One region of the Paenibacillus sp. 2TAB23 genome, then DNA from elsewhere that is predicted to be linked to it. Evidence: predicted binding sites of a transcription regulator. Region 1 holds the regulator's gene; the other holds the start of a gene.
What was found. The regulator NrdR, encoded in region 1, represses ribonucleotide reductase genes. The targets are predictions, from matches to a motif close to AACACNATATATNGTGTT.
Positions count from the first base shown of each region.

Region 2: the regulator NrdR is predicted to act here: its motif matches at 3,762-3,779, upstream of AB4Z29_RS13085 (adenosylcobalamin-dependent ribonucleoside-diphosphate reductase).

Region 1 is NZ_JBFRGD010000014.1:208,546-218,515, forward strand. It holds gene AB4Z29_RS20330 (GGDEF domain-containing protein) at 1-646, shown strand, start outside; gene AB4Z29_RS20335 (EAL domain-containing protein) at 643-1,863, shown strand; gene polA (DNA polymerase I) at 1,964-4,642, shown strand; gene mutM (DNA-formamidopyrimidine glycosylase) at 4,692-5,546, shown strand; gene AB4Z29_RS20350 (MntP/YtaF family protein) at 5,675-6,391, shown strand; gene coaE (dephospho-CoA kinase) at 6,407-7,003, shown strand; gene AB4Z29_RS20360 (lytic transglycosylase domain-containing protein) at 7,000-7,566, shown strand; gene AB4Z29_RS20365 (alpha/beta-type small acid-soluble spore protein) at 7,677-7,895, opposite strand; gene nrdR (transcriptional regulator NrdR) at 8,038-8,520, shown strand; tRNA gene AB4Z29_RS20375 (tRNA-Ala) at 8,564-8,639, shown strand; partial or broken gene AB4Z29_RS20380 (NAD(P)H-dependent oxidoreductase) at 8,776-9,162, opposite strand; partial or broken gene AB4Z29_RS20385 (IPT/TIG domain-containing protein) at 9,580-9,970, shown strand, end outside.
Region 2 is NZ_JBFRGD010000007.1:230,483-240,452, reverse strand. It holds gene AB4Z29_RS13095 (LysR family transcriptional regulator) at 1-262, opposite strand, end outside; gene AB4Z29_RS13090 (HD domain-containing protein) at 354-992, opposite strand; gene AB4Z29_RS13085 (adenosylcobalamin-dependent ribonucleoside-diphosphate reductase) at 1,113-3,698, opposite strand; gene AB4Z29_RS13080 (DEAD/DEAH box helicase) at 3,977-5,800, shown strand; gene AB4Z29_RS13075 (YqhG family protein) at 5,797-6,759, shown strand; gene AB4Z29_RS13070 (hypothetical protein) at 6,883-7,776, shown strand; gene AB4Z29_RS13065 (YqzE family protein) at 7,767-8,033, opposite strand; gene AB4Z29_RS13060 (N-acetylmuramoyl-L-alanine amidase family protein) at 8,099-8,800, shown strand; gene AB4Z29_RS13055 (divergent polysaccharide deacetylase family protein) at 8,765-9,667, opposite strand; gene AB4Z29_RS13050 (Rrf2 family transcriptional regulator) at 9,848-9,970, opposite strand, start outside.

The DNA of each region.
Region 1 (9,970 bases):
GGACGGTCAGATGGCAGGAGCGGCATCCATCCGCTCCATTCTAGAGTGCATGACAACGCTCCGCACGGAAGCGGCACGCACGGCTAATCCGCTTACGGGTCTGCCTGGCAATGAAGAAATTCAGCTGGAGCTGAGCCGGCGAATCGGTGAAAAGGAACCGTTCGCAGTCATTTATGCGGATCTGGATTATTTCAAATGGTATAACGATTGCTTTGGCTTCGGGATGGGCGATAACTTAATACGCTATTTGGGCGATTTATTGCGCAGGGAGCTTGATCTCCTCGGCGGAAGCGATGATTTTATCGGTCATATCGGCGGGGACGATTTCATTGCAGTAACCAAGTCCTCACTAGCCGAAAGCTTGTGCGAGGCGCTGATTAAGCGTTTCGATCAAGGTATAAAAGCATTTTATGGTGGAGTTGAGGTCACAAGCGTAGAGGACCGTCACGGAAATCCCGTTGAACAGGAGGGTGTGACGCTCTCTTTGTCACTCATGCTGTGGGATGGCATGGTACCGCTAGTAACGGAGGAGATTCCAAGACGGGCAGCCATGCTGAAGAAGCAGGCGAAGGCGCTGAAGGGCAGCATCTGCGTCATGGATCATATATCAGGAATGCATCATGGAGAGGAACGGAACCGAAATTGAGACAAGTACGAGACATATGGCGGCTAAACGGAGCGGACAACGAAAGCACCGGCCATCTTGGCATAATCTATTTGTCATGGCAGCTTTCCTCCGACGATCAGATGGACAGTATTGCCTCGTTGCAGGAGCAGTGGCATGAATTTGCGGAGCGCGAGGCGGAGGAAGCTTTTAATAGTTCACTACTGTATGAGGGGCTTCAATGGGTGAAGGAGGATCTCTTCATACATATGCGATTGCCCACAGGCAAGGTCAAACTGCTGGAGGGCTGGCTGCTTGAGCTTGCCCATAAGCATACGACGGAGTGGGAGCAGCGTTTTATCGACGGGCTGGACAAAATAGCCTCGGACAGCATGGAAGCCCGGCTTCATGTCGGTGTAGCCGTTGCATCGAATGATTCGAATACGGCTGACGGATTGGTCTGGTATGAGGTGATGAAAAAAGCGATCCTGCACGGCCAAGCAGCGGACGCAATGGAACACAGCATGAAACGGCGCGCAATCGATCAGATCATTCACGATCGGATGATTTATCCGGTGTATCAGCCGATTGTATCGCTTCAGCAGCAAGGGAAAATATTCGGATATGAGTCGCTTTCCAGAACCGAGGACCGCTCGTGGTTCGCGGGTCCGATGGATTTATTCCTCTTCGCGGAGAAGGAAGGCTTAACCTACACCTTGGATCGGCTGGCTAGAGAGAAGGCGATAGACGGCTGCATTCCGCTGGCGCCCGATCAGAAGCTATTTATCAATGTGATGGCGCAAATTATGGAGGATCCCAGCTTCTCGCCGGGTCAAACGTTAAGTCTGCTGGAGCAGCATAAGCTCTCGCCGCATCATGTCGTGTTTGAAATAACGGAGCGGAATTCGATTGCTGATTTCGGAACGGTCAAAAAAGCATTGGAGCATTACCGAAGTCAGGGCTATCAAATCGCAATTGATGACGTAGGCGCGGGTTATTCCTCTTTGCAGTCAATCGTGGAGCTGCGTCCTGATTACTTGAAGGTTGACCGTTCCATCGTCCAGAATATCCACCTCGATGAGATGAAGGAGCATATCCTGTATACATTGATCCAGCTTGCGCTCAAAATGGACATTTCGGTCATAGCCGAGGGAATCGAGTTGGAAGAGGAGTTGGCAAAGGTTCGCGAAATGGGCGTCCAATATGCACAGGGCTATTTGCTAGGACGGCCAGCACCGTTCGATACGAATAAGCAATAATCGTGAAAGATAGGCTTTCCTTAGGCAGCGATGCTTGGGGAAAGTCGTTTTGTGCTATAATGGAACGTATGAAAGCTACATAAAGAAGGTGTGATTCCTTATGGAAAAATGGATGCTCATTGATGGAAATAGTATCATTTACCGCGCGTTTTTTGCGATCCCGCCGCTGACGAATTCGTCCGGCAGCCATACGAACGCGGTATTCGGATTTACGACGATGCTGCTCAAGCTGCTTGAGCAAGAAAAACCGACGCATGTGCTGGTCGCGTTCGATGCCGGAAAGGTTACGTTCCGCCACGAAGGCTACGCGGAATACAAAGGCGGAAGACAGAAGACGCCGCCGGAGCTGTCGGAGCAATTCCCCGTGCTCAAAGAGCTGCTGGGTGCTTTTAATATTTCGCAGTACGAGCTGGCTGGTTATGAGGCGGATGACATTATCGGCACGCTTACGAAGGCTGCCGACGACAAAGGCGTCGAGACATTCGTCGTAACCGGGGACAAGGATATGCTGCAGCTTGCTTCCGATAAGGTGACGATTGCGGTTACACGCAAGGGTGTCAGCGAGGTTGATCTGTACACGCCAGAAGCCATCCAAGAAAAATACGGACTGGTGCCGATGCAGATTATCGATCTGAAGGGTCTGATGGGCGATGTCTCCGATAATATCCCTGGCGTTCCGGGCGTTGGAGAGAAGACGGCGCTGAAGCTGCTGCATGAGCACGGCACGGTCGAGAATGTCCTTGCCAACTTGGACAAGCTGAAGGGCAAGTTGAAGGAAAACATCGAGACGCATAAGGACGATGCGGAGATGAGCAAGAAGCTGGCGACGATCTTCCGCGAGGTGCCGTTCGAGAAAAGCATAGACGAGATCAGCTATGCGGGTTATGACGGGCCCAAGCTGGCCGAAGCGTTCCGCAAGCTCGAATTCAAGTCATTGATTGAACGGCTGCAGCTTGGCGCGGAAGCAGGCGATATGGAAGAAGAAGCGCAGGCCGCAGCCGCTGATCTGTCGATTCACGTGATCGAATCCGAGCAGCATAAAGACTCGCTTGACCGACTCGTGGACATACTCGCCAAAACAGATAAAAACGGCCTGTACATCGAAGCGATTGGCGAAAACCCGCATCATGCCGAGCTGATCGGTCTCGCGATTGCAGCTGAAGATGCCGTATTCGCGATGCCTTACTCCGTGCTTAAGCAGCCTTTTGCCGCTAAGCTGCGCGACTGGCTAGAGCAAGCGGACAAGCCGAAGTACGGCTTTGACCTGCATAAGGTGGAGCTTGCGCTCAAGTGGAGCGGAATTGGCTTCGAAGGTTCAGCGTTCGATGTTCAGCTCGCCGCATACCTGCTTGATCCAACCGAAGCAAGTCAGACACTGAGCGGTATCAACGAGAAGCAAGGTCTGTCCCTGTTGCCGCCGGATGAAGCGGTATATGGGAAGGGCGCGAAGTTCAAAGTACCGGATGCGGATACGCTATACCGGCACTTGTCTCTAAAGGCGGAAGCGGTTCGGAAGCTGGTGCCGCTATTAACCGAGGAGCTAAGCAAAACGGGAATGAGCAAGCTTTATTTTGACATGGAGCATCCATTGTCCCGTATTCTCGCCGGTATGGAGTTTCAGGGAATTAAGGTGAAATCCGAGGAGCTGGAGGCGCTTGGCCGCAACCTGGAGGGGCAGCTTACGACAATCATTAGCAACGTGTACATGCTTGCTGGGATGGAATTCAACATTGGTTCACCAAAGCAGCTTGGCGAGGTTCTGTTCGAGAAGCTGGGACTGCCCGCCAAGAAAAAGACGAAAACAGGTTATTCTACGGATGCAGAGGTGCTTGAGGAGCTCGCTCCTTATCATGACATTATTCCGCTCATCCTGCATTACCGCCAGCTCTCCAAGCTGCAGTCCACTTATGTAGAAGGGCTGCTGAAGGAGGTACGCAAGGAAACGGGCAAGATCCATACCTATTACCGCCAGACGATTGCAGCTACGGGCCGTCTAAGCAGTCAATTCCCGAACCTGCAGAATATTCCGATCCGCTTGGAAGAAGGACGCCAAATCCGCAAGGCATTCGTGCCGTCCGAGCCTGGCTGGTCCATTGTCGCAGCCGACTATTCGCAGATTGAGCTGCGCGTGCTTGCGCACATTGCAGATGACGAGAACATGAAGGAAGCTTTCATACACGATATGGATATTCATACGAAGACGGCGATGGATGTGTTCGGCGTAACAGCCGAAGAGGTAGACTCCAATATGCGCCGCTCAGCGAAGGCAGTTAACTTCGGTATCGTATATGGCATCAGCGATTTTGGCTTATCACAGAATCTTGGCATCACGCGTAATGAGGCCGGAAAGTTTATCTCAGATTACAAGGAAGTCTTCAAAGGCGTTCGCCAGTATATGCATGATATCGTGCAGCAAGCTAAGCGTGACGGCTATGTGGCGACGCTGCTGGAGCGCAGGCGTTATCTGAACGACATTAATGCTTCCAATTTCAACCTTCGTTCCTTTGCGGAGCGCACGGCCATGAATACGCCTATACAGGGTACGGCAGCCGATATTATCAAGCTGGCGATGGTGCATATGGATGCGACGCTGCGCGAGCGCAAGCTGAAGAGCCGCATGCTGCTGCAGGTACACGATGAGCTCGTATTCGAGGTGCCGCAGGAAGAGCTGGAGCTGATGAAGACGCTGGTGCCGGAAGTTATGGCTGGCGCGCTTAAGCTGGACGTTCCGCTTAAGGCCGATATGAGCTTCGGTGACAATTGGTATGAAGCAAAGTAACCCGCTGGCGCGCTGTTTCGGGTATAATGGTTGTTGAGGTGAGGAGAAAATGCCTGAATTGCCAGAGGTAGAAACCGTAAGAAGAACGTTAATTGAACTTGTCGCGGGAAAACGAATCCAGTCCGTTACGGTAAAACTCCCGCGTATTATACAGCGCCCTGCTGAGCCTGAACAGTTCGCAGATGCTTTGGTTGGACATACGATTCAGACCGTTGAGCGTCGCGGCAAATTTCTGCGAATCATATTGGACGGACTCGTCCTGGTCTCGCATTTGCGCATGGAAGGCCGCTACGGCGTGTTCCCTTCGGACGAGCCGATTGAGCTGCATACGCATGTGATCTTTCATTTCGAGGACGGCACAGATCTCCGCTACAAGGATGTGCGTCAATTCGGCACGATGCATCTGTTCACAGCAGGGCAGGAGCTGGAGCTGCCGCCGCTGAACAAGCTGGGCATAGAGCCGCTTGAGCCGGGCTTTACAGTTGAATTGCTGCGAAGCAAGCTGGAGAAGCGGGCTACGAAAATTAAGCCGCTGCTGCTCAATCAAGAGCATATTGTCGGACTTGGCAACATTTATGTGGATGAAGCGTTGTTTCAGGCTCGCATTCATCCCGAGCGTTCGCCTCGTTCATTGAAGCCGGCGGAGTGGAAACGTTTGTATGAGGCAATAAGGTCAACACTTGCGCATGCGGTAGAAGCGGGCGGTTCATCGATTAAGTCTTACGTGAACGGGCAAGGCGAGATGGGGATGTTCCAGCATCAACTGCTCGTCTACGGCAAGAAGGATGAGCCATGCCCGAACTGTTCCAGACCGATTCATAAATTTGTCGTTGGCGGAAGAGGCACGCATATTTGCAGGAAATGCCAGACATTGGAGGAAGCAGGACAGCTCAAGGCAAAGTAGCTTTTTGGATCGACATGCACAGACAAATACTCCCCGCATATGATAGATGTGTTACGAACAATAGGCGAATGACTACTCGGAGCTTCTGAGTGAGCCGGATATTCGCCGTGCGGGGAGGGACTTTACGATTGTTCGCGCATGTTGCTTCACTGTTAGTGCTTGCTTTTGCTGTTAGCTTGGATGGATTTGGTGTTGGCGTTACGTACGGCTTGCGGAGAATTCGCATCCCTATGCTGTCGGTACTTATCATTGCTTGCTGCTCGGGTTTGATTATTTATTTATCCATGCAGGTCGGCGGCTTGCTAACCAGCTTTCTGTCCGAATTCGCAGCGCGGCTCATCGGTGCCTGTGTGCTTATTCTCATCGGCGGATGGGCGCTGCTGCAGCTTAGAAAAGGGAAGCATGCTGACGAGTCTGTCGATACTACGGATGCTTCTCGGCTTGAGAGTGCAGCGGCGGCTGAAGGCAGTCCGCATGCCCATGCGGGCGAGATTGCGAGTGCTGCACTCGTTGTCATGGTTGAGCTGAAGCGGCTGGGCCTAGTCATACAGATTCTAAAAACGCCGCAAGCTGCCGATGTCGACAAATCAGGAACGATCTCCGCATCGGAAGCAATCATGCTAGGCGTGGCGTTGTCACTCGATGCATTCGGTGCTGGGCTTGGCGCAGCATTGATCGGCCTGCCTTCCTTGCTGACGGCTTTGACGATCGCGGCTGCAAGTGCCATCTTCTTAATAGGCGGAATGCGTTTCGGCTTTCGTTTCTCGGCTTGGAGAGGCATGCAAACATTATCTTTGCTTCCAGGCATATTATTGATCATGATGGGAATCATGAAGCTGTTATAATTAGAGGTGAAATGGATGAGAATCGGATTAACCGGCGGTATTGCCAGCGGTAAGAGCACTATCGCCAACATGCTGGTGGAACGCGGTGCGCTGCTGGTCGATGCCGATCAAGTCGCAAGAGAGGTCGTGCTTCCGGGCCAGCCGGCACTGGAGGCAATTGCCTCTACGTTTGGACAAGCTGTGATTGAAAGCGATGGCTCTCTTAACCGCAAGGAGCTTGGAGCTATCGTTTTTCAGGACAAAAGCATGCTGACGAAGCTCGAAGCCATTACGCACCCAGCCATTCGCGCAAGCATGCAGGCGACTATACATACCTACGCGGAGCAATTTCCAAACCGGCTGATCGTAGCTGACGTGCCGCTGCTGTATGAAACCAAGCAGGAAGAGCTGTATGACGGCATTATGGTCGTTTACGTGCCTGCAGAGCTGCAGAAGGTTCGATTAATGGCGCGGAATCAAGTAACGGAGGAAGAAGCCGTTCGCCGGATAGCGCTGCAGATGGATATCGAACGGAAACGCGCGCTGGCTGACTTTGTCATCGACAACAGCGGATCGCTCAAGGAAACGAAACGCCAGCTGGATGCATTCTGGGAAAGTCAGTGCTTGCTATGAAAGTGCTGCTGAAGAAAAGAGTTCTTCTGGTGCTTTTACTGGGGCTGCTGACGATTATGTTTCTGAAATCGGACTGGCTGGCCACAGTGATGTATCCCGTGAAATATAAAGACGATATTCGGGCCAGCGCATCCAATTACAAGGTTGAACCGCACTTGGTTGCCGCGATTATACGCAGTGAAACGAATTACCAGACAGGCAAGGATTCAAAGAAAGGCGCTTTGGGCTTGATGCAAATTATGCCGGATACGGCAGAGTGGGTTGTGCAAAAGGCTGGGTTTCAAGATGTTACGGAGGATACGCTCCGGCACCGCGCGGATGTCAGCATCGAGGTTGGATCTTGGTATTTAAAGTCGTTGAATCAGCAGTTTGATGAGAATATGGTCGCTACCGTTGCTGCCTATAATGCTGGGCCGGGCAACGTTCGGAAATGGCTGGATACAGGCGTGTGGGATGGATCGATGGAAAAGGTTAAGGAAATCCCATTCGGTGAGACGAGGCACTATGTACAGCGGGTTATTTATTATTATAATAAGTATAAGGATTTATATCCTAGCTTTTAATCCAAACGAGCAATTGCCCATTCGAAAATACAATGAAGCCTTGGTGGCCCGTCTCTTCATGGACGGGCCCAGCCAAAGCTTCCGTTATTCATACAACTTTTAATGAATCATTATTTGTATTGACCAGCAAGGGATTGCTCGGCAATTTGCACTAGGCGGCGGGTAATGTATCCCCCGATGGAGCCTGCGTCTTTTGTAGCCATGTTGCCGTAGTATCCGTCTTGCGGAATCGCGATGCCTAGCTCTTGAGCAACTTCATATTTCATTTGATCAAGGGCAGCTGTCGCTTGTGGCACTACCAATTGGTTACTGCTGCGGGATGCGCTCATGTATGTTCACCTCCTTGCGGTTGGTAAAAGTATTATGTGCAAAAATCCAAACTTCATTACAGGAATTACATGGAAATTAAAATTATTTCTGAATAGCCGATTTTAAGGCATTCTGCGAACAGGAAAGGAGGCAATATCCGTTATGAAATGCCCATACTGCGACTATGCCGGAACGAAAGTATTAGACTCCAGGCCAGCCAACGAGAACAAATCAATCCGCCGTCGCCGCGAGTGTGAGAAGTGCAGCCGCCGATTCACAACTTTCGAGATGATTGAAGAAACACCTCTTATTGTGATCAAGAAGGACGGAAGCCGTGAAGAGTTCAGCCGCGACAAAATTTTGCGAGGTCTCATCCGTGCGTGCGAGAAGCGGCCAGTACCAGTTGAGCGTCTCGAGGTTATCGTATCCGAGGTAGAGAAGGAGCTGCGCACGACGGCACATGCCGAGGTCGACAGCAGCGACATAGGAGCTATCGTTATGAATGAGCTGTATCCGGTTGATGAGGTAGCCTACGTCCGCTTCGCTTCCGTTTATCGTCAATTCAAGGACATCGATATGTTCATGAAGGAGCTTAACAATCTGTTGTCCAAGCATCCGCTCAACAGTATGATAGATAAGGATTGACAGATCTTAGCACCATATGCTAATATCAATCTTGTCGTCATTTGGGGCCTTAGCTCAGCTGGGAGAGCGCTTGCATGGCATGCAAGAGGTCAGGGGTTCGATCCCCCTAGGCTCCACCAAACATTAAACTTAAACCACTTCTTCGGAAGTGGTTTTTTTATTGTTTGGTGGGGCCCAATTGAACCTAGAGGTACTGTCCGCGATGCGACCACTGTTTCGGTGGATTCTTGTAGGCGTGATCTTTTTGAGCTTACATTAGAAACGTTGGGCAACTTTCTTCGCATGTGCGATTGCTTTTTCTTTTATAGATGGAGCCTGCTCCCATAATGACGTTCCTTCCACAAAAATTGCCTCAATCGATGGAACCCCATAAAACTGTAAAATCTTATTCAAATAGGTGTACCCCATTTCAAGCGTTGCAAAAGGACCTTCCGAATAAACGGAACCGCTCGCTTGTATGTGCAAAGCTTTCTTTTCGGGCAACAAGCCTACAGGGTCATTTTGGGTATATTTGAACGTCTTCCCCGGAATTGAAGTCGCATCCGTGTATGCTTTCAAAACCGGCGGGATCGAGAAGTTCCACATTGGTGATACGTATACGTACTTATCAGCGGTCACGAATTGATCAACAATCGTCCTAAGATGATAGCTTACGTATGGAAACCTTAGTTGATCGAACGAAGTGGAATTTCAGGGTCCCCGCAAAGTCATACGGATGAGCTTCCAGCCTGGATCTATTGCAAATTTTCATATCCAACTGCACTAGCGTTGCATAAATGTTATCTGAATATTCTATGTTTTCTGTAATTAATGTACCTAGACATAAAAAAGATCTTTTACGATGGAATGGTAGGTAGTTCCTGTCCATAGTTTTGAACAGAGAAATTAATTTCTGAATTTTCCAACTAAATAGGTATGAAGGTTTATGCAACACTAGTAATCAAACTAACATTTTATGAGCGAATTTTACAATTTACGCAGGATTATTGAGCTGATTAATCGAATTTATAATGTTGAATGGAAAATTTTTATATTAATGAAAGCTAGGGGGATCCTATTATGGTACTTTCGGTTAACAGGGCAAAGAAGGTGCTTGCGGTTTTATTATGCATGGCACTTATCATTTTCGGGAATTTATCGTTGAGCGGTATTACGAATGTTACCTATGCAGCAGATTGCGAACCTTTAACCTTTGAACCAGCTGACGAAGATTTGGTTAATTGGGATCAAACATCGATTACTAGAACGGTGTGCGATCAAACTTTTACGTTTTCAGGTGGTTCAGTTTCAGGTAATGGGTTAGGTGTGGATGCCGGAGGGCTCTATGCATATACCGGTATCGAGAACGCTGTTAAGTTGACAATTAGTCTCGAATCCGGTGATTCATTCAGGATTTCGCAGTTCAGCGCAATTGCGCCTTATACGGAATCGGTTTCAATTGAACTTACCT
Region 2 (9,970 bases), on a different contig from region 1:
GCGTTTGCAGCTCTTCCATTTCACCCTTTGCACTTGCCATGCTTTGAAAGATATGATCGCAGTGCTTCAATAAAATAGCTCCTGCTTCCGTAACCATCGTTTTTTTACCGATCCTGTCAAACAGCTGAACACCCAGCTCATCCTCTAAAGCCTTTATTTGATGGCTTAAGGTTGGCTGAGTAACACCGAGCCTCTCAGAAGCACGAGTGAAGTGAAGCTCCTTGCACAGTGCCTTGAAATACTCCAATTGTCTAATTTCCATAGAACCTCCGCCTACCCTTTTGGTTTCCCATTATAAACAACAAAAACAGAAAAAACACCCATAAGCAGCGATGTTTTTCCTGTTTTGATTATTACTCATTCCAAGGCGAATGCAAAACGCAATCACAAAAGTTAACCGGCTTAAATCCAGGAAGTAGCAAAGTACAAACGTCGGCTTTAATATTCCCGAAGGTCGTCTCCGGCTTATGCTTGAAGCCCTCAAGGAAAGCAGGCAAAATTTTGCTCTTGAATTGATCGCGCGGATACGCTTTTACTACTTTCTCACGGATCTCCTCCGCTATGCTTTCAAAGTTTTCTCCCATCACGTCGTAGCCGACTCCCGAATAGATAAGAGCCACCTCCGGCTCCTTGAACTGAGCAATGCCAATCGTGGTATGCAAGGCAATCGCATCCCAGACGAGCCGAATGGAATCATTAGGTACGCCATGCTGCTGGAGATAGCTCTTTGCTGCGTTGGCGCCGTCTACTTCAAAGCGTTTGTCCGGACTGCTATAATGCTTCGTTAGCCCCAAGTCATGAAACAATGCGCTAATATAAAGCAGCTCTGGATCGAATGCGATTCCGGCGTTCCTGCCTTGCAGCGCTCCGAACAAGTATACCCGATGTGAATGGTTCCACAATAAATCATTGCCATGCTCGCGAAGAAGCTCTGCAGCCCCAAGCGCCAGCTTGCTGTCTGGAATCTTGATATCCGCAACCAAATTTGACATTACAACCAGCCTCCTAAAAACAAATATTTAAGATAACTTGATTGTAATGGAGCAATAATCATTGATCAATATTATCGTTTCTATCATTATGATAGATAATACGCATGATTCACTACAGATCTAACATCTGCTATAACCGCAATTTGTACACTGCTTGCAGCCCTCAATGTTGATCAAGGCTGCCGAACCGCAGGATGGGCATAAATCTCTTAAGGACGCAGCTGTAGGAAGATTAGCCTTACTCACAGCTTTTTCTAATGGAATGTGGGCAGCAGCAGCGGTCTCTTCTCCGCTCTCCGCATGCAGCTCCAGCGCTTTGGCCACGGCGTCCGCAATGGACTCCACTCGGTTGGCTCCGAAACCGATTGCTCCCGAACCTCCAATCCCCTTTAAGTGCTTAACAAGCAGCTTCACCTTGTTCCCGTGATCGCCATAACGAAGGAATAATGAGCATACGCGCCCAAGCGCCTCAGCCATTGCGAACACGTCGGAGCCAGCTTTGCCCACATTCAGAAAGATCTCTCCCGGCGTGCCGTTCAAGTCATTAATCGTAATATAAGCCATACCGAAAGGTGTGTTCACTTTATAGGTAGCCCCTCTTAACACCTGTGGTCTCCGCTTGTATTGTTTATCGAGCACTTGCTCAGCCGCTACGTCAGGCACAACCGCTTCTACAAGATCGGCATCGAAATGATCGCCATGATCGGCTTCAGACGCTATAACAGATGCCGATTCCATCTCTTCAGCTGTATGTTCATCCTCACGCGACGCTCCGCTCTTCTCCGTAGACAAGACTTGTACATCACGGCTTCCATCCCGATAGATCGTCACGCCTTTACAGCCGAGCTCAAATGCAAGCTCATACAGCTTCCCTGTCTCTTCAACCGTAAAGTCAGCCGGGCAATTCGCTGTTTTCGAGATCGAGCTGTCTACCCAGCGCTGAATAGCCGCCTGAACGCGAATGTGATCCTCCGCGGATAAGCTCATTGCCGTGACATAATAATCGGGGAGCTCCATCCCAGGATTGGCTGCCTTCCAATCTGCTGCAATAGGCACGTCTTGCTTATCGTAGCCTAATCGGCTTTGCCGGTAATATTCGAATGCAAAATAAGGCTCGATCCCCGTCGAGGTTCCGACCATTGTCCCTGTGCTTCCTGTAGGAGCCTGCGTAATGACCGTCACATTCCGCATTCCTTTCTCGGAAACGGCTTCGCCAATTTCCGGGAACGCGTGAATTAAATTTTTCATAAAGCCGCTCTGTACGTATTTGTCCGCGTCGAATGCTTGGAACGAGCCCTTCTCCGCTGCTATTTCTGTAGACGCCAAATAAGACTCACGGGCCATAAACGCATACAGCTTATCGAGAAACAACAAAGAATCCTTGCTTCCGTAACGAATTCCCAGCTTAATCATCAGCTCGGCCAGTCCCATGGTCCCGAGACCAATTCGGCGTTCAAGCTTCTGGTTGCGCTCATTTTCTTCGAAATGGTAAGGCGTCTTATCAATGACATTATCCAGAAACCGCACGGACCAGCGTGTCACCTGAGCAAGCTCCTCCCAAGCGACATCCTGTGTTTTCTCGTCGTAGAACTGCGATAAATTCACGGCCGATAGGTTGCATACACCCCAGCCCGGCAGACCTTGCTCTCCGCAGGGGTTCGTGCTGACAATAGGGTTGAAATACCAGCTGTTCGACATTTGATTGTAGTATTCCATAAAAACAACGCCAGGCTCCGCGGACTTCCAAGCCGCATCAATAATCGTTTGCCAAATATCGCGTGCACGCACGGTTTGATAATGGATGACTTTTTTTCCCAGCCTCTTCCATTCCTCCAGATCGCCTGACCAGAGCTCGTCATAGTCCTTCTCCTTCGTATCCGGAAATACGAGCTCCCAATCCGCGTCCTCCTTCACTGCCTGCATGAATGCGTTGCTTACGCATACGGACAGATTCGCATTTGTGACTTGGCCCATCGTTTGCTTGACCGTAATGAACTCCAGCACATCCGGATGCCAGTCATTCAGCATAAGCATTAATGCGCCTCTCCTGCTTCCGCCCTGCTCGATTAATCCCGTCGTATAGCTGAACAATCCCCCCCAAGACACTGCGCCGCTTGAAGAACCATTGACTCCGGCTACCATTGCACGGCGAGGACGAAGCGAAGAAAGGTTCATGCCAACTCCTCCGCCCCGCGCCATGATCTCAGTCATGTCGGATAAACTCGCCATAATGCCGCCTCGGCTGTCTTTCGGTGAGGGAATGACGTAGCAATTAAACAATGTCAGTTCTTCGCTTGCCCCGGCGCCTGCTGCAATCCTCCCTCCTGGAACGAGCTTCCAATCATTTAGGATATATCTGAATTTCTCCCTCCACTCATCCTGTTTCTCTTGGCTCTCTTCAACGGATGCCATAGCTGCCGCAAGACGGTCCCACATCTCCTCCGGCGTTTTCTCAACCGTCAAGGTGAGCTTCTCGATGCTCGACTCCGTTTGTTCACCGTTCCTGAGCTTCACCTGCACCTGACTGCCGACACGACCGACTACCTCTCCTACTTCTTTTACAGGAAACTTGGGATCATCCTGCGTCAATACGAGAACGGTATCTCCGATCTTCGTCAGACTCGTGTCCGCGTTTTTCCAAGCATACCGGTCCAAAAATATTTTCTCGCTTAGTCCCTCAAGGCGCCTTCCTTCTGCTTTCCCCATATTCAACGAATCCTCCTTCAGGTTATCGCGCTATAACCATATGTATATCCATACTATGCGTTTAGCACAATATATTGTGTCATTTAATCATTATACTATACTAGATATTGATTTTCTTGCATCTGAATGGCGGAAAATAACTATCTCCTCCGCTTACATGCACGCTCTCGCCAATTTGCTTGTCCATACTCTTTTTTATGCGGCATCTTATTATTATTGAATGAAAAGGCAATACTGATTACAACTTATCCCTTATACTGCGGAAGGAGCTGCACGTGATGACATTTCAAACAACGCCCCAGGCTGCTTCAGCCGAAGCCGGCCAAGCAATAGCCTCGCGCAAGCTGCATCCGCTTGTCGACCTGCAGTGCGACCGCACATGGTTCGAGGAGCTGCAAAATCGTCAGACTCGTGGCGGACCATGGGATGATTGGACACTATACCAGCTTGCTATGGAAGCCGAGCAAGCAAAACGGATAGAAAGCTTCGAGCAGCTGCTCTGCCTTCGGTCGCTTCCTTCATTCGAGCCGATGCCACATCAAATCAGTACGGCGCGCAAGGTTGTGCACGAAATGGGCGGGCGGGCTATTCTTGCAGACGAGGTCGGACTCGGCAAAACGATAGAAGCGGGTCTCGTGCTCAAAGAATACATCGTGCGAGGGTTGGCCAAACGCGTCTTAATTCTCGTACCCGCTTCCTTAGTGCTGCAGTGGGTTCGGGAGCTTAATCAAAAATTCGGAATCTCGGCTGTTGCCCAGAAAAAGGCGCATACTTGGGGCTATGACGTAGTTGTAGCCTCAATAGATACGGCAAAGAGAGAGCCGCATCGCGAGCTCGTGCTTAGCACCGATTATGATCTCATCATTATTGATGAAGCACATAAGCTTAAAAACAAAAAAACGACGAACTATCAATTTGCCAACCTTTTGCGCAAGAAATATTGCCTGCTGCTTACGGCCACGCCGATTCAGAATGATATGGATGAATTGTTTAATCTCATTACCCTCTTAAAGCCAGGACAGCTTGGCGGAATGAGCGACTTTGCTGCCAACTTTGTCGTAGACAAACGCGTGCCCAAGAATGAGGACCAGCTGCAAGAAGCGCTGTCCGGCGTCATGATTCGCAACCGCCGCGGCGACGGGGGCATTCACTTTACGAAACGGTTTGTCAAAAACATCCCGCTCACCTTATCCGAGGATGAGAAGGCGCTTTATGACTCCGTAACCGGGTTTGTGAAGGAGCGTTACGAGGAAAGCGGCGGGGACTTAACCAGCATGCTCTCCCTGGTCACACTGCAGCGCGAAGTATGCAGCAGCCGCGATGCCGTCTTTTTGACGCTGGTCAATCTGTTCAAAAAAACAGCCGAGGATTCTCCGATGCGTCCGCGAATTTGGGAGCTTGTTGAGAAAATCAAAAATATAAAAGCGAATACGAAAGCCGAGAAAGCGATGGAGCTCGTCAAGGAAATGAATGATAAAGTCATTATTTTCACCGAGTATCGGGCTACGCAGGAGTATCTGCTGCAGTTCTTCCGCGCACAGGACATGATTGCCGTGCCTTACCGCGGAGGGATGAATCGAGGTAAAAAGGACTGGATGATGGATTTGTTCCGGGGACGCGCCCAAATTCTCATTGCAACGGAAGCCGGCGGCGAAGGCATCAACCTGCAGTTTTGCCACCATATGATTAACTTTGATCTGCCTTGGAATCCGATGAGGGTAGAACAACGGATTGGACGCGTCCATCGACTTGGCCAAACGGAAGACGTAAAAATCTACAATCTATGCACCGTTGGCACTATCGAGGAGCATATCGTGAACCTGCTGCATGAGAAAATCAACTTGTTCGAGCTCGTCATCGGAGAACTTGACCATATACTCGAACGATTCGAGAAAGGCGACGGCTCCTTGGAACAGCGGCTTGCCAAAATGCTGCTTGAATCGGGCAATGACTCAGATCTGAAGCAAAAAATAAATCATTTGGGCTCGTCGCTCAGCCGGATCCGCGAAGAAGTATTAACGGGTGGTCAGCCACAGACTGCCAGCCCCGACCTGATCGTCAATTTGGACTCGCTTGGACAAACCGTGGAGGTGCAGCCTTGAACGAGAAGCAGGTGCACAAGTTCGTCAACCGCTATCTAGAAGCGACAGAATGCTCTATTTTGGAAAAATCACCCAATCACTTCACGGTTAAGCTCTCGCCGCATGCAGATCGAGAGCTTACGAATCGTCCCTACTATTGGAGCTTTGTAGACCGCGTTAATGCCGAGCCCGAGACGATGACCTTTCTATTCGTAACGGACAAGAACAAATATGATGCTGTCGAGGAAGCCAAATTAAACGACGCCGCGATCAAATCCGCGCAAGCTCCAGCAGAGAATGCGCAGGAGGCAGCAGCCAATGCAGCACTTGGCAGGTCGCTCGGATTTGTACACGGCAATCTTGCCGCACCTGCCCGCGTTCCGCGCGAGGACTTGTTTTTTGGGGCTCGCAAGCTGGATATGCTGTTCGATGCCGCCAAGGCAAAAGGAAGCTACGTTTATTTATTCCAAGAGCCTGACAAGCGAAGCACCAATCCTTTCTCTTCGACACCATATACGGCATGGCTTGGCGTCAATATGCGCGTAGAATTTGCGTGCGATCGCAAACGCGAGGAGATCCATTGCTTTGGCGTTTCATTAGCGACTGGGCAATGCGTGGAGCAGTTTTATGATCGTTTGCTAACTCATAAGCTTACACCGCGCCTGCCTGCGAATATTCACATTACCAAAAACGGGATCTCTTACAATAAAGCGCTCAGCATCGTGGAGCAAGCGCTAGAGCGCAAGCTGCGGGCATATGACTACAGCTGGGCTGAGAGCGCTTCTGCACGCTTGAAAGAGGAGCTTGAGCGAATTAGCGGGTACTATGAACCTCTTGTTGAGCATGCCTTGGAGGAAAACAAACCAGCTATCGAAGAGCAATTCGTCCAGCGTCAATCTGAGATTAGGTGGCAATATGAGCCGCGTGTGACTGCATCCGCTATTAACTGCGGTATCTTCCATCTTGCGGGCATCGACTGACATGAAATTGACGATATCCGCAGCAATACGCCAAAAAAAGGCGGTCTTGCGGCCGCCTTTACCTGACAGGTTGCAACAGCCTTCGTGAGGCATGTCCGATACAATAGCAAAGAGGTGATCATTTTGCGAAAAAAATTCATTAAGCTAACAGCAGCATGCGTTCTAACCGCAATTGTGCTATATGCTGGCGGGATGCAGCAGCAGCCTGCTTCTGCGTTCTCCACACCTGCAGCAACCTACGAGCCCGTTCAGCAGCAAGCCGAGCAATGGGTGCAAGAGCTGTCATCCCAAAATTCATTTGCCGCGTGGAAGAAAGCTGACCTGGTTATATCACCAATTGGCCCAGGTACGCACAGCTGGCTGGTTCTCGTAAAGCAACAAAAACAAACCGTTGGATACCTGATTGTACATGCCGTGGAGTCAGGCGGTTATCAACTAGGTGAATATGGGACAAGCAGCACCCCTCCCTTCGATCAAGGAACATTATCCCGATCGGTCAAGCAGCTTGAATTGCTGCAGCCAGCGTCTCAAATCGAACCCCTTTACATTAACCCCTTGCTGTCCGTATGGAAAATAGCTGATGGCGAACAATCTTATTACACAGATTCATCCAGTGGCGAGAGCCTGCCTATCCAAGATAAAGACTGGCTGGAGGCTGCCGCTGCAATGTCGACTGCTCCCAATCCGATGCAAACCCATAAGCCTGCTAAAATAATGAAACAGTTGAGCCTGCCTTCATTCCAAGCTTACGACCGGCTCCCTTGGCTGACCGATAAGCCGCTTGCGATTAATGCCCATGCCTTCTCTGCGTTATTCACTCCAATAAACAACAAAGAACAGCTCCGATTCACCGCAGAGCTGTTCCAAGATCAAATGAGATATGTGTGGTCGGTAGTCGGTTATCATAAATGGGACAACGGTCCGATATACCTTGCCCTCGAAACGAGCGAGGATGGTTCGGATAGGCGCTATATCCCGGTATCCTTGTTAATAGAATTCGGCAGCTTCTACCGCTGACGCTGAACGAGCCCTCTCCACCACAAAATAATGCTCATCGGTCCCCATCCGAACCAACGCGTCAGCCATGGCTCCCTGCGTGCTTTGGCTGATGTTCGCGTCTGCTTCCGCTCTTCCCTCGGCGTTTCGATATAAGCCACGAATTGCTCTGCCATATATTTCACGTACTCATCGCCTTTTGCCATAAGTCCCGCCTCCTCAAGCTCAGTAATAAGATGATACATTAAGTTTGCCCCGTACCAGTCGAATGTAAACATGCATGAGTTGCCCTCCAAAAAGCCACGCTAAGCATACGTCTAAGTGATCTGGAGGAACAACCATTATGTTTCGTACAATAATAATTGGCTCGATCGCACTATGTCTTGCATTTTGCAGCAGCTCGACAAGCGCGGACGCTTGGCCTTTAATGCCGGTTGGCTCCAGTCAGGATTGGGCGCTGCCCACTACTGTTGTCATTATCGATGCTGGGCACGGGGGTATCGATGGCGGTGCATCTGCAGCCGATATTTTGGAGAAAGATATTAACCTCGCGGTTGCGCGCAAGCTATACACGATTCTTCGCAGCCAAAATATCCCCGCGGTGCTTAACCGTAATGGCGACTATGCCTTAAGCGATGACAATCGCTGGCATCTTACCCGCTCAAGGCATCGCAAGGATTTGTCTCAGAGACGTCAGCTAACGGAAGAAATTGATAGCGAGCTGCTCATCAGCCTGCATGTGAATTGGTCAAAGAAATCAACGGAGAGAGGACCGCTTGTGCTGCACCAAAGCAGCGGTGAGAGCTCCTTGCTGGCTTTCTGCATTCAAGACGCGCTTAATCGCCAACAACATACGGCCTTCCTCCCGCGTGAAGGAAAGCCGTTTTATTTGCTCAAGCGAGTCGCCGACCCTGCGGTTATTGTCGAGATGGGCTTTATCAGCAGCGCGGCAGACCGCAGCATGCTAACAGATCCCGTTCGGCAGCAAGAGGTGGCTGAAGCCATTGCTTCAGGAATTAGGCAGTACAAGTGGATCGTTCATTGAGCTGCCGCGTATAAGTGCCGTCAATTTTACGAATTGCACGTTTGGCTGCAAAACAGGGATCGATTGCTGAAGGACCGATGCGGTAAATTTTCCAGGAGGTCCTACATGTCCGATCGTAATGCAGCTGACGTGCGATTCCAAATGCTTGCGCAAAACACCAATTTGCTTGGAGATATGCTGTACGGAGTACACGTCATCAAGGAACACGTCATTGGAGACGATTGGTACACCAAGCTCCTCGGCGATTTTGGGAACGACGGTTTTATAGGTGGTTCGGCTGTCCAGGAAAAACAACCCTCGCTCCTTGCATACACCAAGTACGATCCGCATCATTCTCTCGTCAGCCGTCACCTTGGAGCCCATATGATTATTCATCCCGATCGCATGCGGCACATCATCAATTGCAGCTTCTACTCGTTTCTTAACCTCTTCGTCACTCAAATCAGTCGTTAATGCGCCTGGCCCCAGCCATTTCTTCAAGCCCTTATTCGGCTCCATAGGCATATGTACGATGATATCGTGGCCGAGTCTATGCGCTTCCTCGGCATCCAGCTTCGTTGTCGGCATAAATGGCATAATCGCTGCCGTTATTTTAATGGGCAGCCTCATCATCTCCGCTGTTCCATTCATTCCGTTGCCGAAATCGTCAATTACAACAGCGACAGCACGCTGCTCTTGAAGTGTCGTTATCTCTTGTACGGCAGAGCCTGTCCGATCAGCCGAGATCGCAAAGCTGGTCTTACTGGCTCCTACCGTATATAATCCGCATAAAGCCAATATTGCCGCTATTTTAATGCTCATACGCCCCCAGCTTCTCGTATGCACAACCTCTTGTTTCCATGCTTTTTCTTTCTGCTGTCTGCCCACTGCTGCACGCACCTCTCGCCTTTTACTATCAGTGTTTGTGAAAATGCTGGGAAATATGCTAATCCTATCACAGTAGAGCTACATCCATTTTCGCCCAAACGAAATCAACTGGCTTGCTGCAGCAACAAAAACACAGCAAAAAAGAGGCCATATGAAGGCCTCTTCTCATATCACTCTTTATTAATCCGCCTTGCTCATCACATCTAATGAAATCTGTTCGAGCGTAATGCCGGCCAGCTTATCTGCCATTGCCTTCTGCGCCTCATTAAAAGCGGTTTCCAGCGAAGACTGAATATGGCGGCC